DNA from 3 places in the Mesorhizobium sp. M0074 genome. Region 2 is predicted to be linked to each of the others. Evidence: riboswitches for the same ligand, from Rfam matches in the RefSeq annotation. Region 2 holds a riboswitch; each other region holds the start of a gene.

Region 1 (9,474 bases), on a different contig from region 2:
GAGATAGCCGTTTGAGTATGGCTCGGGGATGGCGTTCGACGTGCTCGGCGGCAAAGCGGTGTTCTTCATGCCGAGCGGCCCGAACAGGCGGTCCCGGAAGATGGTCGAGAGCGGCTTGCCGTCGATCTTCTCGGCAACAAGGCCGAGCAGATAGTAGTTGGTGTTGTTGTACTCGAATTCGGCACCCGGCGCGAAGTCCGGCGGCCGTTTGAACGCCATGCCGAGTACTTCATCAGCGGTCCATACCCTGTAAGGATACTTGTCCAGGCTTTCGGCAAGTTCCGGCGCATCGGTGAAGTTAGGGAGGCCGCTCCGCATTGTTATGAGCTGCCGAATGGTTATCTCGTCGCCGTTGGGAACGCGCTGGACGTATTTCGAGATCAGATCGGCGAAGCTCAGTTTCCCCTCCTGCACCAGTTGCACGATGACAGCGGCGGTCATCGTCTTGGTGTTCGAGGCCGCACGGAAGTGGGTATCGGCGCGCGGCGGGTTCGTGGCACCCAGTTCAGTCGTACCATAGCCGAAGACGAGGTTGCCCCGCGGAGTCTTGAGCAAAACCATGGCACCGGGCAGCATAAGTTCCTTGGCCAAACCCTCGACAGTGGCTTGGAGCGCTGCCAGGTCGATCGACTTGAGAGCCGGCATGGACGCGGCCATGGCGCTGCCTGTCGCGCAGACCACGCCAACAACGATGGCCAAAATTCTCCCGATCATCATTCGCCCCTTGGCCGTGTCCTAGAACTCCTGCGCACTTTTCCTGGAATTTGTTTTTAGGCTCAGATTTTCAATTCGAACGGCGTGCCTTCGAAAGCATCCGCGCCGCGCCCGATCGCCTGGATCGCTTCGATCATCCGGCCCCTGCGATCGAGCAGTGCGTCGGCAATTGCGATCAGCCGCGGATTGGGTGTCGCCGTGGGCGACAGCGCGCGCAGCGTCTCGGCCAACTCGGCCTCGTCGCGCTTCGGCGCCAGCGCTGCCGCGATGATATAGGCCGAGGCGGTCGAACGGCTGATGCCGGCATAGCAATGCACCACCAGCGGCCGCGAGCGATCCCATTGGCGGGCGAAATCGAGCAGGTTCAAGACATGCTCCTCGCCCGGCATGGTCATGCCCTCCTGTGCCACCGCAATGTCGTGCATGACCAGATGCAGATGGTTTTCCCTGGTGATCGAGGCCGGTCGCATCACCTCCGTTCCGGCGGCGAGCAGCGAAAGCAGCCGCTCGGCCCCGGTCCTTGCCACCGTTTCCTCGATTTTTGCCAGGGAACAAACATGGATCATCGCGAAGTCTCCTTGGCCCCATCGTCGCGCCGCGAGGCCCAGCCGGCAAGTGCCGATTCGAGCCGCCGCCATTCTTCGTCGGCTCCCGGCAGGCCGGCGCGCAGCACAGCCGGACGATCGGCGAAATGCCGAAGCAGGATGCCGCGCTGGCCGAGCACCGAAAACAGGCCGGCGGCGCCCGCCAGCCTGATATAGCGGAACAACGCGGTGCCACCGACGACAGGCACGCCGAAGCGGCCGAACAGCGTATCGAGCCGTGCGGCATCCTCGGCCAGACGGCGCCGCATCCCGGCCTGCCAGCCGGTATCGGCAAGCGCCCTTATGCCATATTCGAGCGCCGGCCCGGCAACCGCCCATGGCCCGAATTGCGCCTCCAGCCGCTCGACCGTCAGCGCATCGGCCAGTGCAAAGCCGAGCCGCAGGCCGGCCAGGCCGAAGAACTTGCCGAACGAACGCAGCACGACGATGCCGCCCTGGTCGACGTCGCCGGCCAGGCTTTCGCTGCGCGGGCCGACATCCATGAAGGCCTCGTCGACGACCAGCAGCCCACCTCTGGCGCGTAATGTCCCGGCAAGTCGAAGCAATCTTTCGCGCTCGACGACGCGCCCGTCCGGGTTGTTGGGATTGACGACGACGGCAAGGTCGGCCGCCGCCAGGGCTTCGAAATCATCGACTTCAGCCGCCGCATGGCCGGCGATCGCCGCTGCCCGCCGATGCTCGGCATAAGTCGGCCCGAGCACCAGCGCCGTGCCCGGGCTGACCAGGGAAGCGACGCGCGGCAACAGAATCTGCGTGCCGGGCGCCGCCGCGACATTCGCCGCCGACGGGGCGCCATAGGCGCTTGCCGCGCGTTCAGCCAAGTCGCGGCTGCGCGCTGTTTCCGGCAATCGCGACAGGGCGGTGGCGGGCAAATCGAAAAGCGGGTAGGAGTGCGGATTGATCCCGGTCGAGAGGTCGACGAAAGGCAGCGGCGCGTGAGGGAAAAGCGCCCTCGCCCGGCCAAGGCTTCCGCCGTGGTCCACTGCCGCCGTCACTCCATCAAGAGACTTCATGCCGATCCTGATCACTTTCCTGTCGCTGGCCATCGAACTTGTACTCGGCTACCCGGCCCGGCTCTTCGATGCCATTGGCCATCCCGTCACCTGGTTCGGCAGGCTGATATCCTTTCTCGACCGCAGGCTCAACCGCGCCACTGATTCCGACGCGGACCGTCGCTGCTGGGGCGTCGTCGCGCTGCTGGTGATCGTGCTGGTGCCGGCCGCCCTCGCCCTCTGGCTCGAAACCTTGCTTTGGAGCATTCCACTCGGCTTGTTGGTCACCGCAATCCTGGCGATGTCGCTGCTGTCGCAGAAGAGCCTGGCCGAGCATGTCGAAGCGGTCGCCGACGCCCTCGACAGCGGCGGACTGGATATGGGCCGCATTGCCGTCTCGCGGATCGTCGGTCGCGACCCGGAAAAGCTCGACAGGGCCGCTGTCTGCCGCGCCGCGATCGAAAGCCTGGCCGAGAATTTCTCCGACGGCGTCGTCGCGCCGGCCTTCTGGCTCGGTATCGGCGGGCTCGCCGGCGGCGTCGCCTACAAGGCCGCCAACACCGCCGATTCGATGATCGGCCACCGCACTCCGCGCCACGAAGCCTTCGGCTGGGCGGCTGCGCGCTTCGACGACTGGATCAATCTGCCGGCGTCGCGGCTGACGGCTCTTCTGATCGTACTCGCCGCTTTCCTGGTCAAGGGCGCCGACGCCAAGGGCGCCTGGCACGCCGTGCGGCGCGATGCGAAAAAACACCGCTCGCCCAATGCCGGCTGGCCGGAAGCAGCGATGGCCGGCGCGCTCGGCCTGGCGCTCGCCGGCCCCCGTTCCTACGACGGCGTCATGGTCGAAGACGCGTTGATGGGCGAAGGCGGCCGGCACGATGATGTCGAGAGCACCGACATCCGACGGGCGCTGAAACTCTACCGCGTCGCCGACTTACTGCTGATCGCGCTGTTCGGCGTGGTCGCGGTGGTTGTTATCTTGGCGTGATCTGCGCTCGAGATCGAGCGGAAACAAAAAACCCGCCAAGCGACGGGTCGTTGGAGCCCAATTAGCACCATACCGAAATTAGTAGCATAGCCGCCGGCACAAAGCAAGAACAAAATAAGGCTACGCCTCAAATAATCGCGTCAGGTCGGCGCCGCCCCTCACCCTTACCATTCCAGGGGCGAGCCGCTTCGTGCGGCTTTCCCTTCTCCCCTTGTGGGAGAAGGTGGCCGCGAAGCGGCCGGATGAGGGGTGTTCCAGCTTGGCACCAACAGCGCTCCGGCCAGCACCCCTCAACCGTCTTGGCGCTGCGCGCCAATCCACCTTCTCCCACAAGGGGAGAAGGAAGAAGAGGCGCCAGCACCAGCCCTCAGAACTCAATCCCTTGCTGCGCCTTCACGCCGGCGGAGAAGTGGTGCTTGGTCACGCCCATCTCGGTGACCAGATCGGCCGCCTCGACCAATACCGGTTTGGCGTTGCGGCCGGTGACGACGACATGCAGGCCTTCGCGACGCGCCTTCAGCGCCGCGACCACCTTTTCGAGATCGAGGTAGTCGTAGCGCAGCGCGATGTTCAGCTCGTCGAGCACCACGAGGCTGATCGACGGCTCGGCCATCAGCTCCAGCGCTTTCGCCCAGGCAGCCTCGGCCGCCGCGATGTCGCGCTTCAGGTCCTGTGTCTCCCAGGTAAAGCCTTCGCCCATGGCGTGCCAGACGACACGGTCGCCGAAGGCGGCAAAGGCGTCTTTCTCGCCGGTGTGCCATTTGCCCTTGATGAACTGAACGACGCCGACGCGCTTGCCATAGCCGAGCATCCTGAGCGCCAGCCCAAAGGCGGCCGTGGTCTTGCCCTTGCCCGGTCCGGTGTTGACGATCAGCAGCCCCTTCTCGACCGTCTTGGCCGCGACCTCGGCGTCCTGCACCGCCTTGCGCTTGGCCATCTTGGCGCGGTGGCGTTCCTCGTCCTTGGGATCGATAGTATCAGCCATGTCATTTCACCTTGAGCGGCAGCCCCGCCACCATCAAAAGCACGGTGCCGGCAACAGCCGCGACGTCCTGGTTCAGCCGGCCGGCGGCGTCGCGAAACCGTCTTGCCAGCGCATTGTCCGGCACGATGCCCTGGCCGACCTCGTTGGACACCACGAACCACGGCCCACGCGGCCGCGACAGCACATCGGCCAGCCTCCGGCATTCGGCCTCGACATCATGGTCGGCCAGCATATGGTTGGTCAGCCACAGCGTCAGGCAGTCGATCAGCACCGGCTGGCCGTCAGGCAGCGCTCCGATCGCGCCGGCAAGGTCGAGCGGCGCATCGATGGTCGTCCAGCCGGCGCCGCGGCGCGAGCGGTGCAGCGCGATGCGCTGGCGCATCTCGTCGTCATAGGCTTGCGCCGTGGCGATATAGCTCCAAGGCGGCGGACAGGCCGTTACCAGGCTCTCGGCATGCGCGCTCTTTCCGGCCCGCGCACCGCCGATGACCAGGGTCAGTGCCCCGGCAGCGCGGTCAGGCAAAGCTGTCGCGCAGGCTGGTCGCCGTGCCCGTGAAGCGTCCACGCACCACGCCGACGACCGCGCCGAGCACCAGCCAGAACACCAGATTGGTCAGCGTCACCGCCACCACGAACTGGTGGTGCAGGTCTTCCGGGATCGCCGTCTCGAAGCTATCGGGCTGCGGCGCGCCGACGATATGCGGCGCAACGATCAACGCCACGGCAAGAGCCACCAGCGGCAGCGATCTGCGGAAGACGATAAGGCCGAGACCGGCCGCTGTCGCCACCACTGTTGCCCACCACCATATCTGGCGTTGGACAAGGTCGGCCGCCGGCATCGCCGGCAGTTCCGGCGGCAGGCCGAGGCCCGGCGCCAGCGTGAACGCGGCAAAGCCGGCCAGCCCCCAGAACAGGCCCTGGCGCCAATTGCCGATGCCGCCGGCGAATTCCGAAACCGCAACCAGGACCAGCGCAAAGCCGATGCCGGTGACGATATTGGCAACGACGCTGAAGCCGAAGCGCTCGAAACCGTCCGCCGGCGCCCAGCCTTCGTCCTCAGCCGGAGCCATTGCTTCAGCCGGTGCCGGCGCGGCGCTGCTCATAGCCGTCGTGCCCGCAGCGTTTTCAGCCGGTGTCGCAGGTGCCGCGGCATGGTCATGGCCGCCGCCGGCCTGTTCGTAGACTTCCGCCTTCAGGATGAGCGGCACCGTGGCATAGGCTTGCATGCAGGCGAGAGCCACGCCGGCCACAAGCCCTGCGATCGCCGCGATGAACACGACGTTGCGAAACAGTGTCATGATGTCAGCCCCTTGTTAGTGGCAGGGAAAGCCCATCGAATGGCGATAGTCGTGCGCGGCATTGTGGACCGCATCGATATGCGAGAAGCCGACAAAGCCCATGACGAAAATGCCGAGGAATGCAGCAAGCGCCAGCTGCATGAGACGCGACTGCGAGGAGGCGGAAGCGCCGAGCGAAACGGAAGCGGTATTCATGTCTTGTCCTTTCGCCCTCCACCCGAGGGCATAGAAGTCAGTTTCCTGTCGCCGGCAGGTCTCCTGGCTCGCGGATCAGCGCCCTTCCCCACCTTCCCGAAGGCGAACCTTCAGTGGCATATGGAGAGGACTACCGCACACAGTTGCGGGGGCAGCCACGGCATTGGGCAAACAACTTGCCCTCACCGCATTCCCTCTTGGTTCCAAACGGAACCGACGACATCAGCGACTATAGGCAGAATCGCCGCGCCCGGCAAACCAAATTCCGCCGGATCGTGTGGCGAATGCGCCGCCTCGCCAAGCCCGGTCGGCCGGCGCCGCGATTGACAATTTTCGCAGCCGGGTGTCGGCTGGCGGATGGGGAGGAAGCCGGCATGCAACCCAGCCCGAATGAGCGCGGTCCCTACAACGGCCTGACGCGGGCCGAGCCGACGCTGCCGTCATCAGCCTATTGGGACATCGCGGCCTATCAGCGCGATCTCGAGGCCATCTGGTATCGCAACTGGCTGCTCGTCTGCCGCGAGGCGAAGCGCTCGCCGATCCGGCCGCGGATATCGACAACATCGTCGCCTTCGGTACCAAGGTGCTGGAGGAGGATGCTGATATCTGCGAGGTCAACCAGATGGGCCTGCGCTCGATGCGCCACAAGGCCGGCGTACTGATGCCCGAGGAATACGACTTGCACCGCTTCCACAACTGGGTGCGCGAGCGCCATGCGGCGCTCGCACATCAAAGCGATTTGGGCAGATAGCGCCAGGCGACGAAGCCGCAGGCCGCCGCCAGCAGCCCGAGTGTCGCGAAAACCGCGCCCAGTCCGAAAAACGCCAGCACGCCGGCCAAAGGCTTTCCGGCTCTGGCCTAAAGCAGTTCTGATGCCGACCGGTACCAACGCGACGCAAGGCCCTGCTTCTTTTGACGGTGGCAACCGTGATAGTCGTCTTGCCGGGCTGAACCAAGACAGCGAGACCATGAGCATCGACACGCCGAGCGCAGCCGTTCAGGATCAACCGAAGTCGAAGCGCATCGCCGTTATCGACATTGCACGCGGCATCGCTTTGCTTGCCATGGCGAGCTATCATTTCACCTGGGACCTCGAATTCTTCGGCTACACCGATCCCGGCCTCACCGCCTTCGGCTGGTGGAAAATCTACGCGCGCTGCATCGCCTCGAGCTTCCTGTTCCTGGTCGGCATCAGCCTCTATCTCGCCCATGGCAAGAAAATCCGCTGGACCGGCTTCTGGAAGCGCTTCGCCATGGTTGCCGGGGCAGCGCTCGCAATATCGCTGGTCACCCGCATCGCCACGCCCGACGGCTTCATCTTCTTCGGCATATTGCACGAGATCGCGCTCGCCAGCCTGCTCGGCCTGGCGTTCCTGCGCCTCCCGGCGCTGCTGACGCTGCTTGTCGCCGTATTCGTCGTCGCTGCGCCTTTCTACCTGCGATCCGAAACTTTCGATCATCCGGCTTTGTGGTGGGTCGGCCTGTCGGCGACCAACCCGCGCTCCAACGACTACGTTCCACTGCTGCCCTGGTTCGGCGCCGTACTTGCCGGCATCGCGGTTACCAAGCTCGCCGCCACCTCCGGCGCGCTGACGCGGCAGTCGGCCTTGGCGCCCGGCCGCTGGGCAAATCCGCTGGTCTTCATCGGCCGGCACAGCCTTGCCTTCTATCTGATCCATCAGCCGGTGCTGATCGGCTCGGTCTGGCTGTTTTCGCAATTCATGCCGGCGCAGGCCGAAACCAGGGAGGTGCGTTTTCTGAAATCCTGCCAGATATCCTGCGAGCAGGCACGCGACACCGAGTTCTGCTCCAGCTATTGTGCCTGCATGCTGGACACTCTCCAGGGCGAAGCCTCGCTTGACCGGCTCTACAGCAACGATCAGTCCCCGGAGTGGAAGGCGCATATTGGCGAGCTCGCCGGCACCTGCACCGCCCAAACCGAGGCGGCGGAACCGGGAACGCGCTAATCGAGGGAGGACAATAATGAGCGACAGTCACCCGAAACCCGTGCAGCAAAATCCTGGGCAGCCGAAGCTGGGGCACATCCCATGGCCGCCGCTGATCTATATCGCCGCCATCATCGTCAGCGTCGCGCTAGGGCTGTTCTATCCGCTGCCGTGGATCGGCGATCTTCTCGGCGACATCCTGTTCGCCGCCGGCCTTGTGGGGTTGGTGGCGGTTGCCGCGCTCTGGTTCACGGCAATCCGCACCATGATCCGCGCCAAGACGACGCTCAACCCGAACGGCGTGCCTGACCATCTGGTGACTACCGGACCCTTCGCCGTCAGCCGCAACCCGATCTACCTCGCCAACACGCTGCTGCTGGTCAGCCTCGCCTTTGTCACTGGGATCGCCTGGTTCCTGCCGCTGGCGGTCATCGCGGCGTTCCTGACGCAGAAGCTGACGATCGAGAGCGAGGAGCAGGTGCTGACGGCCAAATTCGGCAAGAAATACCGGGACTACGCCAAAAGGGTGCGGCGCTGGATTTGAGGCGAGGCTGACACCGGCTTACGTGGTGACGCCGAGCTCCACCAGCCGCTCGACGCAGGATTCCTCGGCCTGGTCGAGCTCGGCCAAGGTCTCTTCGAGGTCGCGGCGTTTCTGGCGCAAATCCTCGCGCTTTTCCTCGATGCGCTTGATCATCAGCTTGAGCTGGCCGACCTCGCCGGGCGGCTCCCTGTACATCTGGATGATTTCGCGGATCTCGTTGATCGAGAAGCCGAGCCTCTTGCCGCGCATGATCTGGCGGATGAGATGCCGGTCCGACGGACGGAACAGCCGAGTGCGGCCGCGTCTTACTGGCTGCACCAGCCCTTCGTCCTCATAGAAGCGCAACGTCCGCGTCGACACGTCGAATTCGCGGGTCAGCTCCGTGATCGAATAATATTCCCGCATCGTCACTCCAATGCCCCGGCCACGCCGCGAGTTCCAACTGGCCGCCGCCGGCGCCCAGGCGCGTACCAGAATCGGCGGACAAGGCACCTTTCAAAGCCTCGCATGGCATTTACGTAAAAGTCAATTGAGGTGACGTTCAGCGCACGCCGAACCACCATGTGGCGAGCCCGAGAAAAGCAAAGAAACCGACGACATCGGTGACCGTGGTGACGAAAACCGCCGAAGCCACAGCCGGATCGATCTTGAAGCGGTCGAGCAGCAGCGGGATAAGGATGCCCGCCAGAGCCGCCACGAACATATTGATGATCATCGCAGCCGCAATGATGCCGCCGAGATTGCGATCGTGGAACCAGGCAGCAGCGACGAGGCCGATCAGGATGGCAAAGATGATGCCGTTGATGAAGCCCACCCCGATTTCGCGGCGGATGATGCGGCCGGCATTGTAGATGTCGAGGTCCCTGGTCGCCAGCGCCCGCACCGTGACCGTCATGGTCTGCGAGCCGGCATTGCCGCCCATGCCGGCGACGATCGGCATCAGCACCGCCAGCGCCACGATATGCTCGATGGTGCGGTCGAACAGGCCGATCACCGAGGCCGCCAGGAAAGCCGTCAAAAGATTGACCAGCAGCCAGGGCACGCGCGAGCGCGAGGTCGAAAAGATGCTGTCCGAGAGTTCTTCGTCGCCGACGCCGCCCATGCGCAGCAGATCTTCCTCGGCCTCCTGCTGGATGACGTCGACGACGTCGTCGATGGTCAGCACGCCGACCAGCCGCTCGTTCTCGTCGACGACGGCGGCAGA
Region 2 (9,474 bases):
TACAGCACCGGACCCACTTGCGGAAGCGTGACAGTTTAACCACTGAACCGTTTTAAGGGGGCTCTATGCTGCAACGCGGCGAGGGTTAGCGCAGCGCTTTCGGCGAAGCAAGTCAAACCTTGTTCAAATCGCGGTGCTGGACGGCATATCCGGGAAAACTGGTCCGATCCGCTCCTGTTTGATTTCCTTCACTTTTTACTCCACTTTTCTCTCCTGACATGGATGCCGCCAAAACCCTGCTAGCATGGCACGGAATCGCAGGTCATTTTCTCTGTCCAAAATCGTCCGGATGCCGCCTTCATGAAGGAAAAAATCTCGCTTGCCATGGCCCGTCGCATCGCGCTGGCGGCACAGGGATTCAATGACCCGCGACCCACCGGTACACCCGACCGCCGGCATCTGGCCCGCGTGCTTGCCCGTACCGGCCTGCTGCAGATCGATTCCGTCAGCGCCGTGGTGCGCGCCCATTATATGCCGCTTTATTCGCGGCTTGGCCCCTACAAGCTGGCGTTGCTCGACAACGCCGCCGTAACGCGCAAGCGCATGGTCTTCGAATATTGGGCGCATGAAGCCTCGTTCTTGCCGGTCGAGACCTATCCGCTGATGCGCTGGCGCATGCAGCGGGCCCAGCGCGGCGACGAAATGTACAGCGGGCTGGCCAAATGGGGCCGCAAGCACGCCGCCTATATCGAAGACATCTATCGCGAGGTCGCCGAACGAGGCCCGATCGCGGCGTCGGCTTTCGAAGGGCAGAAGGGTTCGGGCGGCTGGTGGGGCTGGAGCCATGCCAAGCATGCCTTCGAGTGGCTGTTCTGGGCCGGCCGCATCACCACTGCGCATCGCCGCGGCTTCGAGCGGTTCTACGATCTGCCGGAGCGCGTGCTGCCGCCAACAATACTGAGTCTGCCAACGCCCTCCCCCGAAGACGCTCACCGCGAATTGCTGCGCATCTCCGCCCGCGCCCATGGCGTCGCCACGGCAAGCGACCTGCGCGATTATTTCCGCCTCTCGCCCGCCGACATCAAGGGCCGCATCGAGGAGTTGGTCGAGGCCGGCGACCTGTTGCCGGTGAGCGTCGAAGGCTGGAACAAAACAGCCTATCTCCACAAGGACGCCCGTTTGCCGCGCAAGATCGAGGCGCGCGCGTTGCTCGCGCCGTTCGATCCTGTCGTCTTCGAGCGGTCGCGCACCGAGCGGTTGTTCGACTTCCACTACCGCATCGAGATCTACACGCCGGCCGAAAAGCGCCGGTATGGCTATTACGTGCTGCCGTTCCTGCTCGGCGACAGCATCGTCGGGCGTGTCGACCTCAGGGCCGACCGCCCGGCCGGCGTCTTGCGCGTCCATGCCGCCTATGCGGAGCCCGGCGCCCCGCCGCAAACTGCAGCCGCCCTTTTCGAGGAATTGAAGCAGATGCAGGGCTGGCTCGGGCTTGAGCGCATCGAGGTGACGGCTGCCGGCGACCTCGGCCGGCCGCTCGCGGATATCGCCGCGTCATAGACGTGCGTTGACACGACTACCCCCACAAGCCTAAATCCGTTCCAGACGGTCCCCTGCCCGCAACGGCAAGGGCCAAGAGGGAATGCGGTGCGAAATCTCGATTTCAAATCCGCGGCTGTCCCCGCAACTGTAAGCGACGAGCCTCGGCCGAAAACCACTGGGATGTTCCCGGGAAGGCGGCACCCAGGCGATGACCCGCGAGCCAGGAGACCTGCCGTCTAGGACATAAGAATCCGATCGCCTGGCGGGTTTTCCGGGCAAGGAGCCTGATTTGGAACGCGACAGCAGTTTTCCGGCTGAGACAGCGGATTTATTGTCCGGCCATGGTGATTCCCCGGCCGGCGTTACCGTCATCGTCTGCTCGTCCTGCCGTGACGAGACCGGTTCGGACGCTCATCCGCGCGCCGGCGAACTGCTCGCAGAGGACACGCGCCGCGCCGCTGGCGGCGAAAACATCAAAATCCGCACCGTCGAATGCCTCGGCAATTGCAAGCGCCGGCTCAGCGCGGCCATGCTGCGCGACGGCTGCTGGAGTTACGTCTTCGGTGATCTGACCACGACCAGCGGCGCCGATCTCGTCACCGGGGCAAAGCTGTTCGCCACCTCGACGGATGGGCTCATTCCATGGCGCGGCCGTCCCGATTGCCTGAAGCGCGGCCTGGTTGCCCGCATCCCTCCCCTTGACCTTTGAAGGACCTGACATGACCGCTGCCTCCCTTTCGCGCGTTCCCTGCACCGTGGTCACCGGCTTTCTCGGCGCCGGCAAGACGACGTTGATCCGCCATTTGCTCGAAAACGCCAAAGGCAAGCGCCTGGCCATCATCGTCAACGAGTTCGGCGACATCGGCATCGACGGCGATATCCTGAAGGGCTGCGGCATCGACACCTGCCCCGAGGAAAACATCGTCGAGCTGGCCAATGGTTGCATCTGCTGCACCGTCGCCGATGATTTCGTCCCGGCGCTGGACCAGATCCTGTCGCTGACGCCGAGGGTCGACCACATCCTGATCGAGACATCCGGCCTCGCTTTGCCCAAGCCGCTGGTCCAAGCCTTCCAGTGGCCGTCGGTGAAAAGCCGCGTGACGGTCGACGGCGTCATTGCCGTGGTCGACGGACCGGCGCTGGCTGATGGCCGCGTAGCCAACGACATGGACGCCCTGCAGGCGCAGCGCGCGCAGGACGAGACGCTTGACCATGACGATCCGGTCGAGGAGGTGTTCGAAGACCAGCTCGCTTGCGCCGACCTGATCATATTGTCGAAGAGCGACCTGATGGACGCCGCCGGCTCGGCCCGCGCCAATGCCGTCATCGGCAAGCACGTGGCGCGCGCGGTGAAGATCGTACCGACTTCGCAAGGCAAGGTCGACCCGTCGGTGCTGCTCGGCCTCGGCCTCGCCGTCGAGGACGACATCGAGAACCGCAAGACCCATCACGACGACGAACTCGACCACGAGCATGACGATTTCGATTCGTTCGTCATCGACATCGCGTCGGTGTCCAACCCGGACGAGTTGGCACAGCGCGTCGCCACGGCTGCGGAGGAAGAAAACGTGCTGCGCGTCAAGGGTTTCGTCGAGGTCGGTGGTAAGCCGATGCGGCTCTTGCTGCAGGCGGTCGGTCCGCGCGTCAACCATTATTACGACCGCGCCTGGACCGCAGAAGACGATCGCCGCTCGCGCCTCGTCGTCATCGGACTGAAAGGGCTGAACCGCCCGGCCATCGAGCGTATCCTCGCCGGCTGACAAAGCACGAACCGCGATGCACATCCTCACCACCACATCCGCCTCGCTCGACGATCTCGCCGAGCCTGTCGATCTCAGGCAAACGCCTGCGGATGTCGTGGCGCTGTCCCTCACCGACAGCGACCTGGCCGGGCTGGCGGCGGCGTGGAAGGCAGATGCGCACCGCCTGCCGTCGATGCGGCTCGCCGCCTTGCGCGACCTGCGCCATCCGATGTCCGTCGATCTGTGGATCGACAGCGTCGCCCGCCACGCCAAGGTCATTCTGGTCCGCATCCTCGGCGGCTATGACTGGTGGCGCTATGGCTGCGACCAGCTCGCCGTTATCGCGCGAAATCGCGGTATCAAGCTGGCGCTCCTACCGGGCGAGAGCCACGACGAGGATTTGCGACTGATCGAAGGCTCGACGCTGCCGCGCGAGGAGTTGGACGCCCTGCTTGGCTATTTCCGCGAGGGCGGGCCGGCAAATATGACGGCGCTGGTGCAGAGGCTGGCAAGTCTCGCTGGATCGGGTGCGGCGGTAGCCGAACCTGTTAGCGTGCCAAAGGCGGGATTTTACGAGCCGGGACTGGGGGTCGTAGAACGCGGCGTCCCCCTCCCCCTCGAGGGGAGGGTCCGGCCGCAGGCCGGGGGTGGGGGCCTCTCCGAAGCGCGCCTACACAAAACGTCGCGCACTGCCGTGACGACCCCACCCGGCCCTGCGGGCCACCCTCCCCTCGAGGGGGAGGGGGACGTCGTGCCAATTCTCTTCTACCGTTCGATGCTGCTCGCCGCCGATGTCGCGCCCATCGACGCGCTTTTCGAAGCCCTGCGCCATCGCGGCATGGCTCCCGTGCCTATGTTCGTCTCCAGCCTCAAGGACCCGGCGTCGCTCGCCTTTGTCGAAACCGCGCTCGCAACCCTGAAGCCTGCCGCCACCATCACCGCCACAGCTTTCGCCTCGGGTGCCGAGCCCGGTGTCGAAACCCTGTTCGACCGCGCCGGCGTGCCGGTGTTCCAGGTCATCGTCGCGACCACCCGCCGCGACATCTGGCAAACCAATCAGCGCGGCCTGGCGCCCGCCGACCTTGCCATGCATGTCGTCCTGCCCGAGCTCGACGGCCGCATCCTGGCCGGCGCCATTTCATTCAAGGGCGAAAGCGAAACCGACCCGGCGCTGGCCTTCCGCGCCTTCGCCAACCGGCCTGAGCCCGACCGCGTGGCGCAAGTGGCGAACCGTGTCGAGGCCTTCGTGCGCCTGCAGCGGACGCCGCGTTCGGAGCGCAAGCTCGCCATCCTGATCCCCGACTATCCGAGCGCCCCCGGTCGCACCGGCTACGCGGTTGGTCTCGACGTGCCGTCCAGCGTGCTGGCAATGCTGCACGACCTGAGCGAACAGGGCTACGCCGTTGAAAGGATTCCGCAAACGCCGCGCGAGTTGCTAGAGGTGCTGGAGCGTGGAGGTGAAGGGTTGGGGTTTGAGGACTATCTCGGGTACTCGGCGGAATTGCCTGCTGAAGCGATAGCTGCCGTGACGGCCGCATGGGGGAATGCGGCAGATGAGACAAGTTTGTGCGAGGCACCCCCCTCTGTCCTGCCGGACATCTCCCCCTCAAGGGGGGAGATTGGCAGTTCCGCCACCGGCTCTCCCTTAAGGCCCTCGGTAATTGGCGAAAGCAGAGACAACAGCGCAATCTCCCCCCTTGAGGGGGAGATGTCCGGCAGGACAGAGGGGGGTGTTCAAGCGCCTGCCGCCGCAAAATTCGCCTTCCGCGCAGCCACCTTCGGCAACGTCACCGTGGCACTCGCACCTGACCGCGGGCGCTCAGCCGACCGCCGCGCCGACTATCACGACCCGACGCTGCCGCCGCGCCATGCGCTGGTCGCCTTTGGCCTCTGGCTGCGCAAGTCGCTCGGCATCCATGCAATTGTCCATGTCGGCGCCCATGGCACGCTGGAGTGGCTGCCCGGCAAGACCGTGGCGCTCAGCGAAAACTGCTTTCCCGAGATAGTCACCGGTCCCCTGCCCGTCATCTATCCCTTCATCGTCTCCAACCCGGGAGAGGCAGCGCAGGCCAAGCGGCGCATTGCCGCCGTCACGCTCGGCCATCTGCCGCCGCCGCTGACCGGCGCCGGGCTGGACGAAAACCAGCACAGGCTTGAACGACTGGTTGACGAATATGCCCAGGCCGACGGGCTCGACCGCCGCCGCCGCGACCGCCTGGCGAAGCTGATCGTCGAGACGGCGGAAAAGACCGGCCTCGCCTCAGAGGCAGGCGTCGCCAGGACCGACGCAGCCGACGAGGCCTTGCGCCGCATCGACGCCTGGCTCTGCGATCTCAAGGATTTCGCCATCAAGGACGGCCTGCACATTTACGGCCGCTCGCCGGAAGGCGAGGCTGATCCGGTACGGCGGCAAAGTGCGGCAGCTGAAAAAACCGCGCTGCTTGCCGCCCTCGATGGCCGCCACGTCGCTGCCGGTCCGGCCGGTGCGCCGGCGCGTGGCCGGAGCGATGTGCTGCCCACCGGCCGCAATTTGTTTACCGCCGACCCGCGCACCATGCCGACGCCGACCGCCTATGATCTGGGCAAGGTGGCAGCGGAAGAAGTGGTCCGCAGCTACATGCAATCGCATGGCGACTGGCCGCGCTCGCTGGTCATCGACCTGTGGGGCTCGGCCTCGCTGCGCACCGGCGGTGAGGAGATCGCGCAAGGCCTGGCGCTGATGGGCTGCCGGCCGCAATGGGATTCCGCCACCGGCCGCATCACCGGCATAGATGTGCTGCCGCCGGCAACACTCGGCCGTCCGCGCATCGATGTCACCTGGCGCATATCGGGCCTGTTCCGCGACATGTTCCCGACCCAGATCGCGCTGATCGACGCCGCGGCCAACGCGGTGGCGACCCGCGACGAGGATGATTCGGAAAACCCGCTCGCCGCTAGGACCCGCATCGACGGCAAGATCAGCCCGCGCATTTTCGGCACCTCGCCGGGCACTTACGGCGCGGGCGTCGAGGACTTGTTGTCGAGCGGCGACTGGGCCGCGCGCGAAGAGATCGGCCGCACCTATCTCGCCGCCACCTCGCACGCCTATGGCGGCTCCGAGGGCAAAGGCATTTCGGCGCCCGGCGCGTTCGAGGATCGCCTCGCCGAGGCCGATCTTCTGGTTCATACCGGCGACGACCCCGGCCGCGACATCCTCGAAGGCTCGGCCGACGTCGCCTTCATCGGCGGCTTTTCGGCAGCACTTGCCGCGCTCGGCAAAAACGCCGACGTGATCGTGCTCGACACCACGGACCCGCAAAGACCGAAGCCGCGCTCGATCAGTGAGGCCGTGTCGCGCGTCGTGCGGGCACGCGCCGTCAATCCGCGCTTCATCGCCGGCCAGATGCGTCATGGCCCGCGCGGCGCCTCGGAATTCGCCGAGACGGTCGACCGGCTTGTCGGCTTTGCTGAGACTACCCATGCCATATCGGGCACGCTGATCGAGGCGGTGCACGACGCCTATCTTGGCGACCCCGTGGTGCGCGCCTTCATACTGCGCGAGAACCCGGCGGCGGCGAAGGTGATTGCCGAGCGTTTGCTGTCGGCACGGCGGCGCGGGCTCTGGCATCCGCTGCGCAATTCGATCGATGACGATCTCGCCGCACTGATTGCCGAAGCGCAAGCTCTGGGAGTGGCGGCATGAACGCTTTCTCGCGCCGTGGCGCCTGCCCTGCCTTGTCCGCGCCGATGCAGACCGGCGACGGGCTGCTGGTGCGGCTCAATCCGGTCGCTGGAGGACTGTTGCCGAAATCGTTGATCGGACTCTGCGAATCTGCCTTGCGCCATGGCAACGGTATCATGGAAGTGACCGCCCGCGGCAGCCTGCAGATCCGCGGCCTGACGTCGGCAAGCGCGCGGCTGCTGGCGATGGAGGTCGATGCGCTCGGCATCGCGGTGCGCACCGGCGTGCCGGTCGAGACCGGCCCGCTGGCCGGGCTCGACCAGGAGGAGATAGCCGACCCGCGCCCAATGGCGCAGCGGATTCGGGCGGCAATTGAGGACGCCGGTGTTACGCAACGGCTTGGCCCGAAGGTGTCGGTGATTGTTGACGGCGGCGGGCAGCTGACAATGGATGCGGTTACGGCCGATGTCAGGCTGGTCGGGGTGCGGGCCGCCGACGGAATTAAGTGGCGGGTATCGCTCGCCGGAGATGCGCAGGGTGCCACGCCGCTGGCGATGTCCGAGGAAGATGCGGCTTGTGACATCGCCGTCGCCATTCTCAGGATGGTTGCCGAAAAGGGCCGCGATGCCCATGCGCGGGATTTGACGGCGAGGCAGCTGAGATCTCTCGCAAGTTGGCGATCCGTCGCGCCCCCCTCTGTCCTGCCGGACATCTCCCCCACAAGGGGGGAGATCGGCAGCTTCGCCGGCGGCTTCCCCCCAGCACCTTCGGCGATTGGCGAAATCGGAGACGAAGGCGCAATCTCCCCCCTAGAGGGGGAGATGTCCGGCAGGACAGAGGGGGGCGCGAAGGATCGCCGGCCCATCGGAGTTTTCGATCTGGCAGCCGGCAGTACCTCCCTCGGCATCGGCCTGCCGTTCGGCAGCATACCAGCGCAAAAACTTATCGATCTCACCCAATACGCCCTCATCCTCGGCACCACCGAAATCCGTCTGGCGCCGGGTCGCACGCTGCTTTTGCTTGGCCTCTCCCCAGCCGCATGTCTTTCACTCCAGAAAACCGCCGCAACCCTCGGCTTCGTCACCGACGCAGCCGATCCGCGCACCAGGATCGCCGCCTGCCCGGGTGCTTCCGCCTGTGCCTCGGGCCGCATCGCGACACGCAACATCGCCGAGACCATCGCCGTGGAAGACCGCGATATCCTCGATTCCTCGCTGACGCTGCACATCTCCGGCTGCGCCAAGGGTTGCGCCCATCCCGGTCCGGCGGCGCTGACCCTGGTCGGTGGCGAAAACGGAGCCGGACTTGTCGTGGACGGGACGGCAAAGGCATTGCCCGCCGGATACAGGCCGGGCTACGACGCCGCGCACGGCATCGGCCGCGTTGCAGCGATGATCCGCAGCGCACGACATTCCGGCGAAACCGCTGCCGCCTGCCTGGCAAGGCTCGGCGCGGCCGGCATCACCGAAATCTACCGACAGGAATGAGCATGCCCGCCCAGAACGCCTACGACTACATCCATGACGGCACGGCGATCTACGAGCGCTCCTTCGCCATTATCCGCGCCGAGGCCGACCTGTCGCGCTTTTCCGAAGCCGAGGCCGAAATCGCTATCCGCATGATCCACGCCTGCGGCCAGGTCGATGCTTGCAGGCACTTCGTTTTCTCGAGCGATTTCGTCGCCGCTGCGCGCACGGCGCTGGGGGCCGGCGCGCCGATCTTCTGCGACGCGCAGATGGTCTCGCATGGCGTCACGCGCGCCCGGCTTCCGGCCGGCAACGAGGTGATCTGTACGCTGCGCGATCCGCGGACCGCCGACATCGCGAAAAAGATCGGCAACACCCGCTCGGCCGCGGCGATCGACCTGTGGGGCGAGCGCATGGCCGGTTCGGTCGTCGCCATCGGCAATGCGCCGACAGCCCTTTTCTATCTGCTGGAGAAGCTGCGCGACGGCGCCCCGAAGCCGGCGGCGATCATCGGCATGCCGGTCGGGTTTGTCGGCGCCGCTGAATCGAAGGATGCGCTGGCCGAAAATTCCTATGGCGTGCCTTACGCCATCGTGCGCGGCCGGCTGGGCGGCAGCGCCATGACCGCCGCCGCCCTCAATGCATTGGCGAGGCCGGGCCTATGAATGCGATTGCAAAAGGCAGGCTTGTCGGCGTCGGCACCGGACCCGGCGACCCGGAACTCTTGACGCTGAAGGCAGTGCGCGCGCTGGCCGAGGCCGATGTCGTCGCGCATTTCGCTAAGCGCGGCAACAACAGCAACGCCCGGGCCATCGTCGAAACCCATTTTCGCTCCGATTTGATTGAACTGCCGCTGCTCTATCCGGTGACGACCGAAATCGACAAGGATCACAGCGATTACCGCTCGCAGATCACCGATTTCTACGAGGAATCGGCCGAAAAGGTCGCCGCGCACCTCAGCGCCGGCAGGATGGTCGCTGTGCTTTCGGAAGGCGACCCGCTTTTCTACGGCTCCTACATGCATCTCCATGTCCGGCTGGCGCACCGCTTCCCGACCGAAGTCATTCCCGGCATCACCGCCATGTCCGGCTGCTGGTCGGCGACCGGCCTGCCGATCGTCCAG
Region 3 (9,474 bases), on a different contig from region 2:
GCGCATCTGGCCGATGGAGTCGGCGAGGACCTCATGCGTCTCTCGGTGGGTCTTGAAGACGCCGAGGACCTGATCGCCGACCTGCGGCGGGCTCTGGACGCCTTGTGATGACCTGTGGTCCGGCCAGTCCCGCGCTCGCGTACAAACCCGGAGCCTTGCCATGGCATTCCTGAGCGGCCTTTCCGCGTTTCCCATCACGCCCGCCGATCGTGACGGCCGCGTCGATACCGTTGCTCTGCGCAGGCTGATTGCTCGGCTTGGCGCCGCTCAGGTCGACTCCATCGGTCTTCTCGGCAGCACCGGCACCTACATGTATCTGTCGCGCGAGGAACGGCGACGGACGCTCGCCGAGACCTTGGACGAAATCGCCGGGCGAACGCCGGTCGTGGTGGGTGTGGGCGCGTTGCGCACCGATGAAGCAGTGAGGTTCGCGCAGGACGCCAAGGCCCTTGGAGTTGCCGCGGGGCTGCTTGCGGCCGCCTCCTACACCCCGCTCACTGAGGACGAGGTGTTCGAACATTTCTCGACGGTGGCGTGCGAGAGCGGCCTGCCGATCGTCGTCTACGACAATCCAGGAACGACGCATTTCCATTTCACCCCAGCACTCGTCAGCCGCCTGGCAAAGGTGGGTGGGATTGTCGCTATCAAAAATCCGACAGACAAGGGCGAAGCGATCAAGAGCCATCTGGCCGACCAGAGGCGCACTGTGCCGGAAGGGTTCTCGATCGGCTACAGCGGCGACTGGAACGCCGCAGAGGCCATGATCGCCGGCGCCGACACATGGTACAGCGTCCTCGCCGGCATCCTGCCCGAGGTCTGCGTGAAGATCGTCACGGCGGCGCAACAGGGCGATGCGGCCGAAGCGCGACGGATCGATGCCACGCTTGCGCCGCTCTGGAGACTCTTCAAGGAGTTCTCGAGCCTTCGCGTCGTCTATGCACTCGCCGAATTGCTCGACATTTGCCGTGCCGACCCCCCGCGTCCCATCCTGCCTCTGCCCTCAGCAGCGAAGCGCCAGATCGCCGCCGCGTTGGAACGCTTGCCATCGGATGTCAACCGGTGAACAGCGAACCCGGCGGCCAGTGAAGGAACCTGTCATGTATGTACCCGCGCATTTCGATGAACCGAGCCGAGAAGTCCTTTACGAACTGATCGAGAACAGCGCACTTGGCATGCTGATAACCCATGGCCGGAGCGGTCTCGACGCCAATCACATCCCCTTCGAACTCGACACGTCACAGGGAGAAAACGGTTCCCACGGCCCACATGCGGCAGCCGAGAACTCACCACATGGTGAGCAACCAGGAAACCTTCCGGCCTACACTTTCTCCCGGAGCGCGCGTGCTGCATCGACCATGTTCATGAGGGCAGGGCGGACCTCCTCCCATTTGCGTGTTTTGAGGCCACAGTCCGGGTTTACCCACAGTTGGGAATCCGACAGTCGCTCGCGGGCAAGCATGACGAGATCCGAAATCTCCCCGACTTCCGGGACACGTGGTGAGTGAATGTCGTAGACTCCGGGCCCGATTTCGTTCGGATATTTGGAGCTCGTGAAGGCGTCCAGCAGTTCCATTTTCGAGCGCGACGTCTCAATCGAAATTACATCCGCATCCATTTCGGCGATCGCGTCGATGATCTCGTTGAACGCCGAATAGCACATGTGGGTATGGATTTGAGTCGCGTCCTTTACACCCGTTGAGGCGATCCGGAAGCATTCGACAGCCCAGTCGAGATAGTCTTTCCAATCAGACTGGCGCAGTGGCAATCCTTCGCGAAACGCGGCCTCATCGATCTGGATCATCCTTGCGCCGGACCATTCGAGATCCCTCACTTCGTCGCGGATGGCAAGCGCGATCTGGCGGCAGGCTTCGGAGCGCGGTACGTCGTCGCGAACAAAAGACCAGTTGAGAATGGTCACTGGGCCTGTGAGCATTCCCTTCACAGGGTATTCCGTAAGCGACTGGGCGAATTGCCACCAGCGCAGCGTCATCGGATTGGGCCTCGATACGTCGCCGAAGATGATGGGGGGGCGCACGTAACGCGACCCATAGCTCTGCACCCAGGCATGCTGGGTGAAGGCGAAGCCGGACAGCTGCTCGCCGAAATGCTGTACCATGTCGTTTCGTTCGAACTCACCGTGCACCAGCACGTCCAGCCCGATCTCTTCCTGCCAGCGAATTGCAGCCTCGATCTCCTTCTTCAGGAAGGTCTCGTAGTCGACATAGCTCAGCTGGCCCTTCGCATGAGCGGCCCGCGCCCTGCGTACCTGCGGCGTCTGCGGGAAGGATCCGATGGTCGTCGTCGGGAACGGCGGCAGCCCGAGCGTGCCGGCCTGGACTCTGGAGCGCTCGGCAAAAGCGCTCTCTCGTCGCTTCATGCTGTCGTCAATGCTGGCGATCCGCCCCTCAACAAGCGGGTCATGGATCTTCGTGGATGTCACGCGGGTGGCGGCAGCCTCGGCAGACGCTTTCAACGCGCCTGCCACCGCATCCCTGCCTTGGGACAGGGCCCGGGCCAGCAACACCAACTCGTCGGTCTTCTGGGCCGCGAAGGCGAGCCACGACCTGATGTCCGCGTCGAGTTCCGTCTCCATGCGCAGGTCAATCGGCACATGCAGCATCGAGCAAGAAGGCGCGATCTCGACGCGGTCCAAGGGCCAGCCGGCGACGATCGGTTTGATGCGGTCGAGAATGGCGGGCAGGTTCGCACGCCAGACGTTGCGGCCATCGATCAAGCCAAGCGAGAGCACCAGATCCTTCGGTGCGAGCCGACCCACCGTTTCCAGCTGCTGGGGAGCGCGCACGAGATCAATATGCAGCCCGGCCAGGGGCAGAGAAACCGCGGTTTCGAGATTGTCTCCCAGCGGCCCGAAATAGGTAGCCAGCATGATCTTCAGCTCGGGCGCGGCTTTCGACAGCTGGCCATAGGCGAATTCGAACGCAGCTCGTTCGTTCGGGTTCAGATCGAGGACAAGCGCTGGCTCATCGATCTGCACCCAGTCGGCTCCCGACAGCTTCAGCCTCTGCAGGAGTTGCTCGTAGACGGGCAGCAGCCGCGGCAGGAGCGCGATGGGATCGAATCCCTCGGCAGGCGATTTCGCCAGCTTGAGGAAGGTGACCGGTCCAAGGATGACTGGGCGTGTGTGAATGCCGAGGGCTTTAGCCTCGAGGAAGTAATCAACCGGCTTCGTCGACGAAAGAGCGAACGTTTGATCATCGTTTAGTTCCGGCACAATGTAGTGATAGTTGGTGTCAAACCACTTGGTCATTTCCATCGCGGTTACACCAGGCCGATGAGCCGCATGCTGGTGACCACCGTGCCCACAATCCTCCGTCTGACCTTGGTTGCCGCGCGCCATAGCGAAGTAGATGTCGAGTGGGACCTCGCCGCCATTCCAGGCGTAACGAGACGGAAGGGCGCCGACCATGGCTGCGGTGTCGAGCACATGGTCGTAAAGCGAGAAGTCGTTCGACGGGATTTTCGACACGCCGCGATCGTGCTGCTCTTCCCAACTAGCGGCACGGAGCGCCTTCGCCGTCGTGAGAAGGTCGGCGGCGGAAGATTTTCCGGACCAGTAACTTTCAAGCGCGAACTTCAGTTCTCGCCGACGACCGAAGCGCGGCACGCCGAGCGTTGCTACAGGAATTTGCTGAGAGACAGTCATGCCATACCCCGATGGTTGGGGCGTCGGTGACAAGGAAGGCGCTAGCAGGCCGGCACGAACGCCAGGCTGCAGCGGCCACCGAGACACCCCGCCCATGGACGTAATTCGCCGTGGCAGGTCTCCTGGCTCGCGGGTCATAGCCTCTACCCGTCTTCCCAAGGCTATTCGCCTCAGTGACATGAGTGGGGTTAGCTTGCCGCTAACAGTTGCGGGGGCAGCGCCGGCATCGCACCGGCTTCCCTCTTAGCTCCGCTGCGGCACCGCCGTACGGAGAACCACGACACGGGAGACAATTACAGCAGCTCGCTTCTTTGTCAATGCCGCATAAAGAAATGTTTATGTCGTTATGTTAAATTTCGGTTGGCATGTTGCCAAAGGTCGCCTCGAAAGCGAAAACTGTGGAAGCCTTGAGCGGCCGGTAAATCAAAGCGATGACGCACAGCGGTCCGGGAGGATAGGAGTTCGTCGGCTGCCGGGCGCAAACATACCGGCAAGCGCCGTGGTGCTGCTTCGCGCATCATGCGAACGCCACCTCGGCATCGAACTTCGGCTCCGAGGTTCCGACCGCTTCGTCGGTGATCTGCTCGCGACCATATTCGGCTCAATGGCGAGGCTGTTGCCTAGGAAGCTGTTGGCCGTGATGCCCTCGGTGATACGACACAATGATTTCGAGGGGAGCACCCGAGGCCGGCGCAGCGCGTGTTGCGAAGTGATCGAGGCCAATGTCTCGACCTGCTTGTTCGCAGCCCACCGGCTCAAGGTAACCGGCTCAAACCAACGGGCCAGCTCAAGTCCTGTCCAAATGAGGCCTGAGCGGCAAATCGTCGTGCACGCGCACGGTTTGGCGTTCGATCTTGTGATGCGTCTTGGGCGGGCAATCGCCACGGTGCAGCGCTTCCAGGCGCGCAACGATTTCGGCGTCATCCTGGGTCTGCCTGTTGTTGTGGCGAACATACTCGACCCAGGTTGGCACATGATAGCACTCGGTCCATAGTTCGGGCTTTTCCAGGTCACGCAGCAACGCCCATTGTCTGGCGCCATCTCGCAGCCGGGCTTTTCGCCACGATGTCATCACACTGAGAAATTCTGGGACATCTCTCTGATCGATACGATAATCGACCATCACCATGATCGGACCGCTTCGTGGCCGCAGATCAAGTTGCAGCGTCGGTTCGCTGAACTTGTTGGTCGGATCCAGATTGAGCGTTTCGAAATCCGGCTGACGCAGAACGATGCCCATCAGTCCACCAATCACAAGAACCACGCTGGCGACGAGGAAGGCTCCCGAAACACCTTGGACATCCGCCAGTTCGCCCCAAAGCCAGCTTCCCGCCGCCATGCCGCCGTATGTGGCCGTCTGATAGAGAGACAGGGCGCGTCCAACCACCCACCGCGGCGCCGAAAGCTGCACTGTGACGTTAAACAGCGAGAATGATTGAATCCAGGCCGCACCGGCCGGCATGAGGAGGAGACAGCTCAGCCAAACGTCCTCACTCCATGCCAGAAAGAAGCAGCTGATCGCCAGTATAAAGAACGCACCGCGAATGACCCATTCGTTGGAGAGAACTTCTCGGACCCGCCCAATGAGGAGCGCGCCGCAAATCGCTCCCAGGCCGAAGAAGCCGAGCATCACGCCGTAGGTGACTGCGGTCCCTTTGATCTGTTCGCGAGCGACCAACGGCAGGAGAGCCAAAATCACAACGGCGGTGAGGCCGAAAATGAAACTCCGGCACATCACCTTGAGAAGGTTCGGCGACAAGAGCACGTAACGGAAGCCCGCCGCCATCGCACTGCCGAAAGCCTCCCGCGGCAGCGCTTGTCGTGCCCGTACCGCTTTCCACCGCAACAGCGCAGCGATCAGAGCGAAGTAGCAAAAGACGTTAAAGAGGAACGCGAAGGCCGCACCGGCTGTGGCCACGATTAGGCCGCCAATCGCCGGCCCGATGCTGCGCATGAGATTGTAGCTCATGCCGTTGAGCGCAACCGCGCTAGGCAGGTGTTCGCGAGGCAGGATATCCCCCATCGAGGCTTGCCAAGAGGGATCGTGCAATGCCCAACCACAGCCGATCAGGAAGGTGAGACCCAGAAGGATCCAGGGTGTCATTTCCCCCGCATAGGTCAGGAACGCCAGGAAGGCGGATACGCAGACCATCAGCAGTTGCGCAGTCAACATGATCCGGCGACGGTCAAAGTTGTCCGCGAGCGCTCCCGCCGCGAGGGAGAAGATCATGTAGGGGAGGGTGGTCGATGACTGGACGAGCGCCACCATTCCATGGGAGGTGGCGATGCTGGTCATCAGCCAAGCCGCCGCCACACCTTCCACCAGGGTGCCAAGGTTCGAAACGAGTGCAGCCGACCATAGCGAACGGAAGGTCTTGTGCTGAAAAGGAACGAGTGAAGATGTTCTCTTCGCCATTGTGGGAAGCTTCGGGATCGACCGCGGGGCTGGATTTGGTTCGCCTCACTCAACCATGGCCTCGCCGTACAAGCCAAGCTGCCACAGTGGCGCGCCTGCTAACCCAGAAAACTTGGCGGCCTTACAGGCATGCGCAGGACGCGCGAAGCCGCTCAAATCTCCCCAGATGGGTCAGCCATCGAAGACCGGCATCACTTGCCCGTTGAGCGGCTATACGATAATGCTCCGCGCTAACCAGGAAGCGCCAAAAATTCGAGCGGCGACTTCATTCTCCTATTCAGGAAGGAACTATGAGGCGGCAGACGCGACCATTCACCGTGGAAGTCAAACAAAAGCGCAATTATGAAAAATCCGCACGTTCCATCTGGGGCAATTTCGACATCGCCGCGGCGATGGCCGAAACAACAAACGAAGTCGAGCCGTTAAATCGTCAGCTTGTTGACTCTACTGTAGTGGCCCTTGATGCTGAACTTTTGCACAAACCTCGAGTGGAGCATTTCATGGCCAATCCCCTGGAAACCGAGTCAGCAGTAGTTCATAGCGAACCGGCAGACAAAGCGGAAACGCCAAAACCGAAGACGAGAGCGCGGCGGTCGAGGAAGCCAGAAGCTGAGGCGAGCGCGCCTGCCCGCAAGGAGGGCGCCAAGCCGATATCCGCGACCACTGAAGCACCGCCGTCAGCGCGAACAGGCCGAAAGAGCTACTCCGCGAAGGATCGTGCCCAGAAGCTGGCGCAGATCGAGACCTCGATCGGCGGCGGCGCTACTCTCAAGAGCGCGGTGAAGCAAGCCGGCATCTCGGAACAGACATATTATCTTTGGAAGAAGGCGGCGGCGCCGGCGGCGGACAGTGACGGGCTGAAGGATCTCGTCGCGCTCGAGGAAGAAAACAAGCGGCTAAAGAGCCTGCTTGCCGATCGTCTCCGCAAGGAGAATGCGGAACTGAAGAAAAGGCTCGGGCTGGATTAAGGAGGGTGGGCAGCTGGTTCTTGGCTCGCCACCTACAGCAATCCCGCCTGCTCCGCCTCTCTGCGCAAATTCTGGCGTGGCCTTGGGCCGATTTGCTGGATGACCAGCCCGGCTGCCAGCGAGCCGAGATCGCCGCAATCCTTGAGGCTGCGGCCTTGCGTGTAGCCGTAGAGGAAGCCGGCGGCGTAGAGGTCGCCGGCGCCGGTGGTGTCGACCAGCTCGCGGATCCTGGTCGCATTGATGGTCACGGTCTCGTCGCCGCGCACGATGACCGAGCCCTTTTCCGAGCGGGTGACGGCGGCGATCTTGCAGTCCCTGCGGATCTGGGCCAGCGCCTCGTCGAATGACGCGGTCTGGTAGAGCGACTTGATCTCGTGGCTGTTGGCAAAGACGATATCGACGGTGCCGGAGCGCATCAGACCGAGGAATTCGTCGCGGTAGCGATCGACGCAGAACGAGTCCGACAATGTCATCGACACTTCGCGCCCGGCGGCGTGGGCGAGCTTAGCCGTCTGCCTGATCGCCTCCTTGGCGCGCGGCGGGTCCCACAGATAGCCCTCGAAATAGGTGACGGCGGCGCCCGACGCCTTGTCGGCCTCAACATCCTCCGGGCCGAGCTCGACGCAGGCGCCGAGATAGGTGTTCATCGAGCGCTCGCCGTCCGGCGTGACGAAGATCATCGAGCGCGCCGTCGGCGGTTCGCCGTTAAGCGGCCTGGTGTCGAAGGCGACGCCCTGGGCATGCATGTCATGCGCGTAGATTTTGCCGAGCGCGTCGTTGGATACCTTGCCGAAGAAAGCGGCGCGACCGCCGAAGGAGGCGACGCCCGCCGCCGTGTTGCCGGCGCTGCCGCCCGAGGCTTCAATGGCCGGGCCCATGCGGCTGTAGAGCAGTTCGGCGCGCCTCGTGTCGATCAAATTCATTGCGCCCTTGATGATGCCGTTGGTCTCCAGGAACGCCTCGTCGCACTGGGCGATGATGTCGACGATGGCATTTCCTATACAAAGCACGTCATAGTCCGGCATCAATGTCTCCGCGAAAATCCCGACGGCTTCTTGCCACGCCGGCCGGCCGGCGGGTCTGGCGAGTTGGCTTTCCGGATGCCAATCCATTCGGCGTCGGCCCTCACGGGGCGGCGAGTCCTGCCTCGCGACGCAATTCGTCGGCCCTGTCTGTCTTCTCCCAGGTGAAATCAGGCTCTTCACGGCCGAAATGGCCATAGGTCGCGGTCTTGCGGTATATAGGGCGTAGGAGATCAAGCATCTTGATAATGCCTTTCGGTCTGAGATCGAACAACTCAAGAATGAGGCGCTCGATCCTTCTTTCCTCAACCCTCGCTGTCCCGAACGTGTTGACCATGGCAGAAACCGGACTGGCCACGCCGATTGCGTAAGCAAGCTGCACCTCGCAGACGTCCGCAAGTCCGCTAGCGACGATATTCTTTGCAACATACCGGGCCGCATAGGCAGCTGAGCGGTCAACCTTGGACGGGTCCTTGCCCGAAAAGGCGCCGCCGCCGTGACGACCCATCCCACCATAGGAATCAACGATGATCTTGCGTCCAGTGAGACCACAGTCGCCGCGCGGCCCGCCGACTACGAACCTCCCCGTCGGGTTGACCAGAATTCTGACGCCTTCCGTCTCCAGGTGGGTCGGCAGGACAGGCTTTATGATTTCCTCAATGACGCCCTCGCGGACCGTCTCTTGCGAGACTTGCTCGTCATGTTGGGTCGATACGACGATGGTATCAAGGGCGACCGGGCGCAACCCCTCATAGCGCACTGAGACTTGGGATTTCATATCAGGACGCAACCAGCCAAGCTGTCGTGCTTTCCGGACATCTGCCTGTCGTTTCGTCAAGCGATGCGCGAGCTGGATCGGCAAAGGCATCAAGGTATCGGTTTCGCGGCATGCGTAGCCGAACATGAGGCCCTGATCTCCCGCTCCCTGCTGGAGGTCCTGCCCTCGTCCCTCGTCAACGCCCTGGCTAATGTCGGGCGATTGCTCGGTGAGTGCATGAACGACGGAGCAACGCCGGCCGTCAAAGCCGACGGCCTCATCGTCGTATCCAATATCGAGAATTGTATCGCGCGCAACTTGGCTATAATCCACCCGCGCATCGCTGGTAATCTCGCCAGCCAGAACGACTATCCCTGATTTTACCAACGCTTCACAGGCGACGCGCGCCTTGGGATCGGTGCGGAGGATGGCATCGAGGATGGCATCCGAGATGTTGTCGGCCAACTTATCCGGGTGTCCCGCGCCAACCGATTCGGAAGAGAACACGAACTGCCTAGCCATGAAATGCCTCACTTCGGGTGTTGGAGTTGTATGGGGCATTTTGCTTAGCCCACCTTACCTGTCGGGGATGCCCGGGACCTCGAACGCAGCGCACGAGTCGGCAACGTCTCTTCGCAGGGAGGCAT

What was found. A riboswitch is a leader RNA that binds a small molecule or an ion and turns the genes downstream of it on or off. The one in region 2 is predicted to bind cobalamin.
Region 1: another riboswitch for cobalamin. It lies ahead of NKJ73_RS08215 (CbtB domain-containing protein); the one in region 2 lies ahead of NKJ73_RS17480 (DUF1636 family protein).
Region 3: another riboswitch for cobalamin. It lies ahead of metE (5-methyltetrahydropteroyltriglutamate--homocysteine S-methyltransferase); the one in region 2 lies ahead of NKJ73_RS17480 (DUF1636 family protein).

What each region holds. Positions count from the first base shown of each region.
Region 1 covers NZ_JAMYUM010000004.1:273,320-282,793, forward strand. Annotated here, with positions in the region: gene NKJ73_RS08180 (serine hydrolase domain-containing protein) at 1-657, opposite strand, end outside; gene NKJ73_RS08185 (tyrosine phosphatase family protein) at 777-1,280, opposite strand; gene cobD (threonine-phosphate decarboxylase CobD) at 1,277-2,332, opposite strand; gene cbiB (adenosylcobinamide-phosphate synthase CbiB) at 2,331-3,302, shown strand; gene cobO (cob(I)yrinic acid a,c-diamide adenosyltransferase) at 3,670-4,287, opposite strand; gene cobU (bifunctional adenosylcobinamide kinase/adenosylcobinamide-phosphate guanylyltransferase) at 4,289-4,810, opposite strand; gene NKJ73_RS08210 (CbtA family protein) at 4,803-5,585, opposite strand; gene NKJ73_RS08215 (CbtB domain-containing protein) at 5,601-5,780, opposite strand; cobalamin riboswitch at 5,817-6,013, opposite strand; gene NKJ73_RS08220 (SRPBCC family protein) at 6,364-6,531, shown strand; gene NKJ73_RS08225 (heparan-alpha-glucosaminide N-acetyltransferase) at 6,749-7,747, shown strand; gene NKJ73_RS08230 (methyltransferase family protein) at 7,764-8,270, shown strand; gene NKJ73_RS08235 (MerR family transcriptional regulator) at 8,289-8,675, opposite strand; gene mgtE (magnesium transporter) at 8,812-9,474, opposite strand, start outside.
Region 2 covers NZ_JAMYUM010000012.1:27,178-36,651, forward strand. Annotated here, with positions in the region: gene NKJ73_RS17475 (winged helix-turn-helix domain-containing protein) at 301-1,500, shown strand; cobalamin riboswitch at 1,530-1,733, shown strand; gene NKJ73_RS17480 (DUF1636 family protein) at 1,772-2,191, shown strand; gene cobW (cobalamin biosynthesis protein CobW) at 2,202-3,242, shown strand; gene NKJ73_RS17490 (cobaltochelatase subunit CobN) at 3,259-6,906, shown strand; gene cobG (precorrin-3B synthase) at 6,903-8,372, shown strand; gene NKJ73_RS17500 (precorrin-8X methylmutase) at 8,369-9,016, shown strand; gene NKJ73_RS17505 (precorrin-2 C(20)-methyltransferase) at 9,013-9,474, shown strand, end outside.
Region 3 covers NZ_JAMYUM010000031.1:32,016-41,489, forward strand. Annotated here, with positions in the region: gene NKJ73_RS30520 (trans-sulfuration enzyme family protein) at 1-108, shown strand, start outside; gene NKJ73_RS30525 (dihydrodipicolinate synthase family protein) at 161-1,063, shown strand; partial or broken gene NKJ73_RS30530 (FMN-binding negative transcriptional regulator) at 1,098-1,274, shown strand; gene metE (5-methyltetrahydropteroyltriglutamate--homocysteine S-methyltransferase) at 1,319-3,664, opposite strand; cobalamin riboswitch at 3,760-3,959, opposite strand; gene NKJ73_RS30540 (MFS transporter) at 4,452-6,080, opposite strand; gene NKJ73_RS30545 (transposase) at 6,371-7,048, shown strand; gene NKJ73_RS30550 (adenosine kinase) at 7,081-8,073, opposite strand; gene metK (methionine adenosyltransferase) at 8,174-9,349, opposite strand; partial or broken gene glyA (serine hydroxymethyltransferase) at 9,404-9,474, opposite strand, start outside.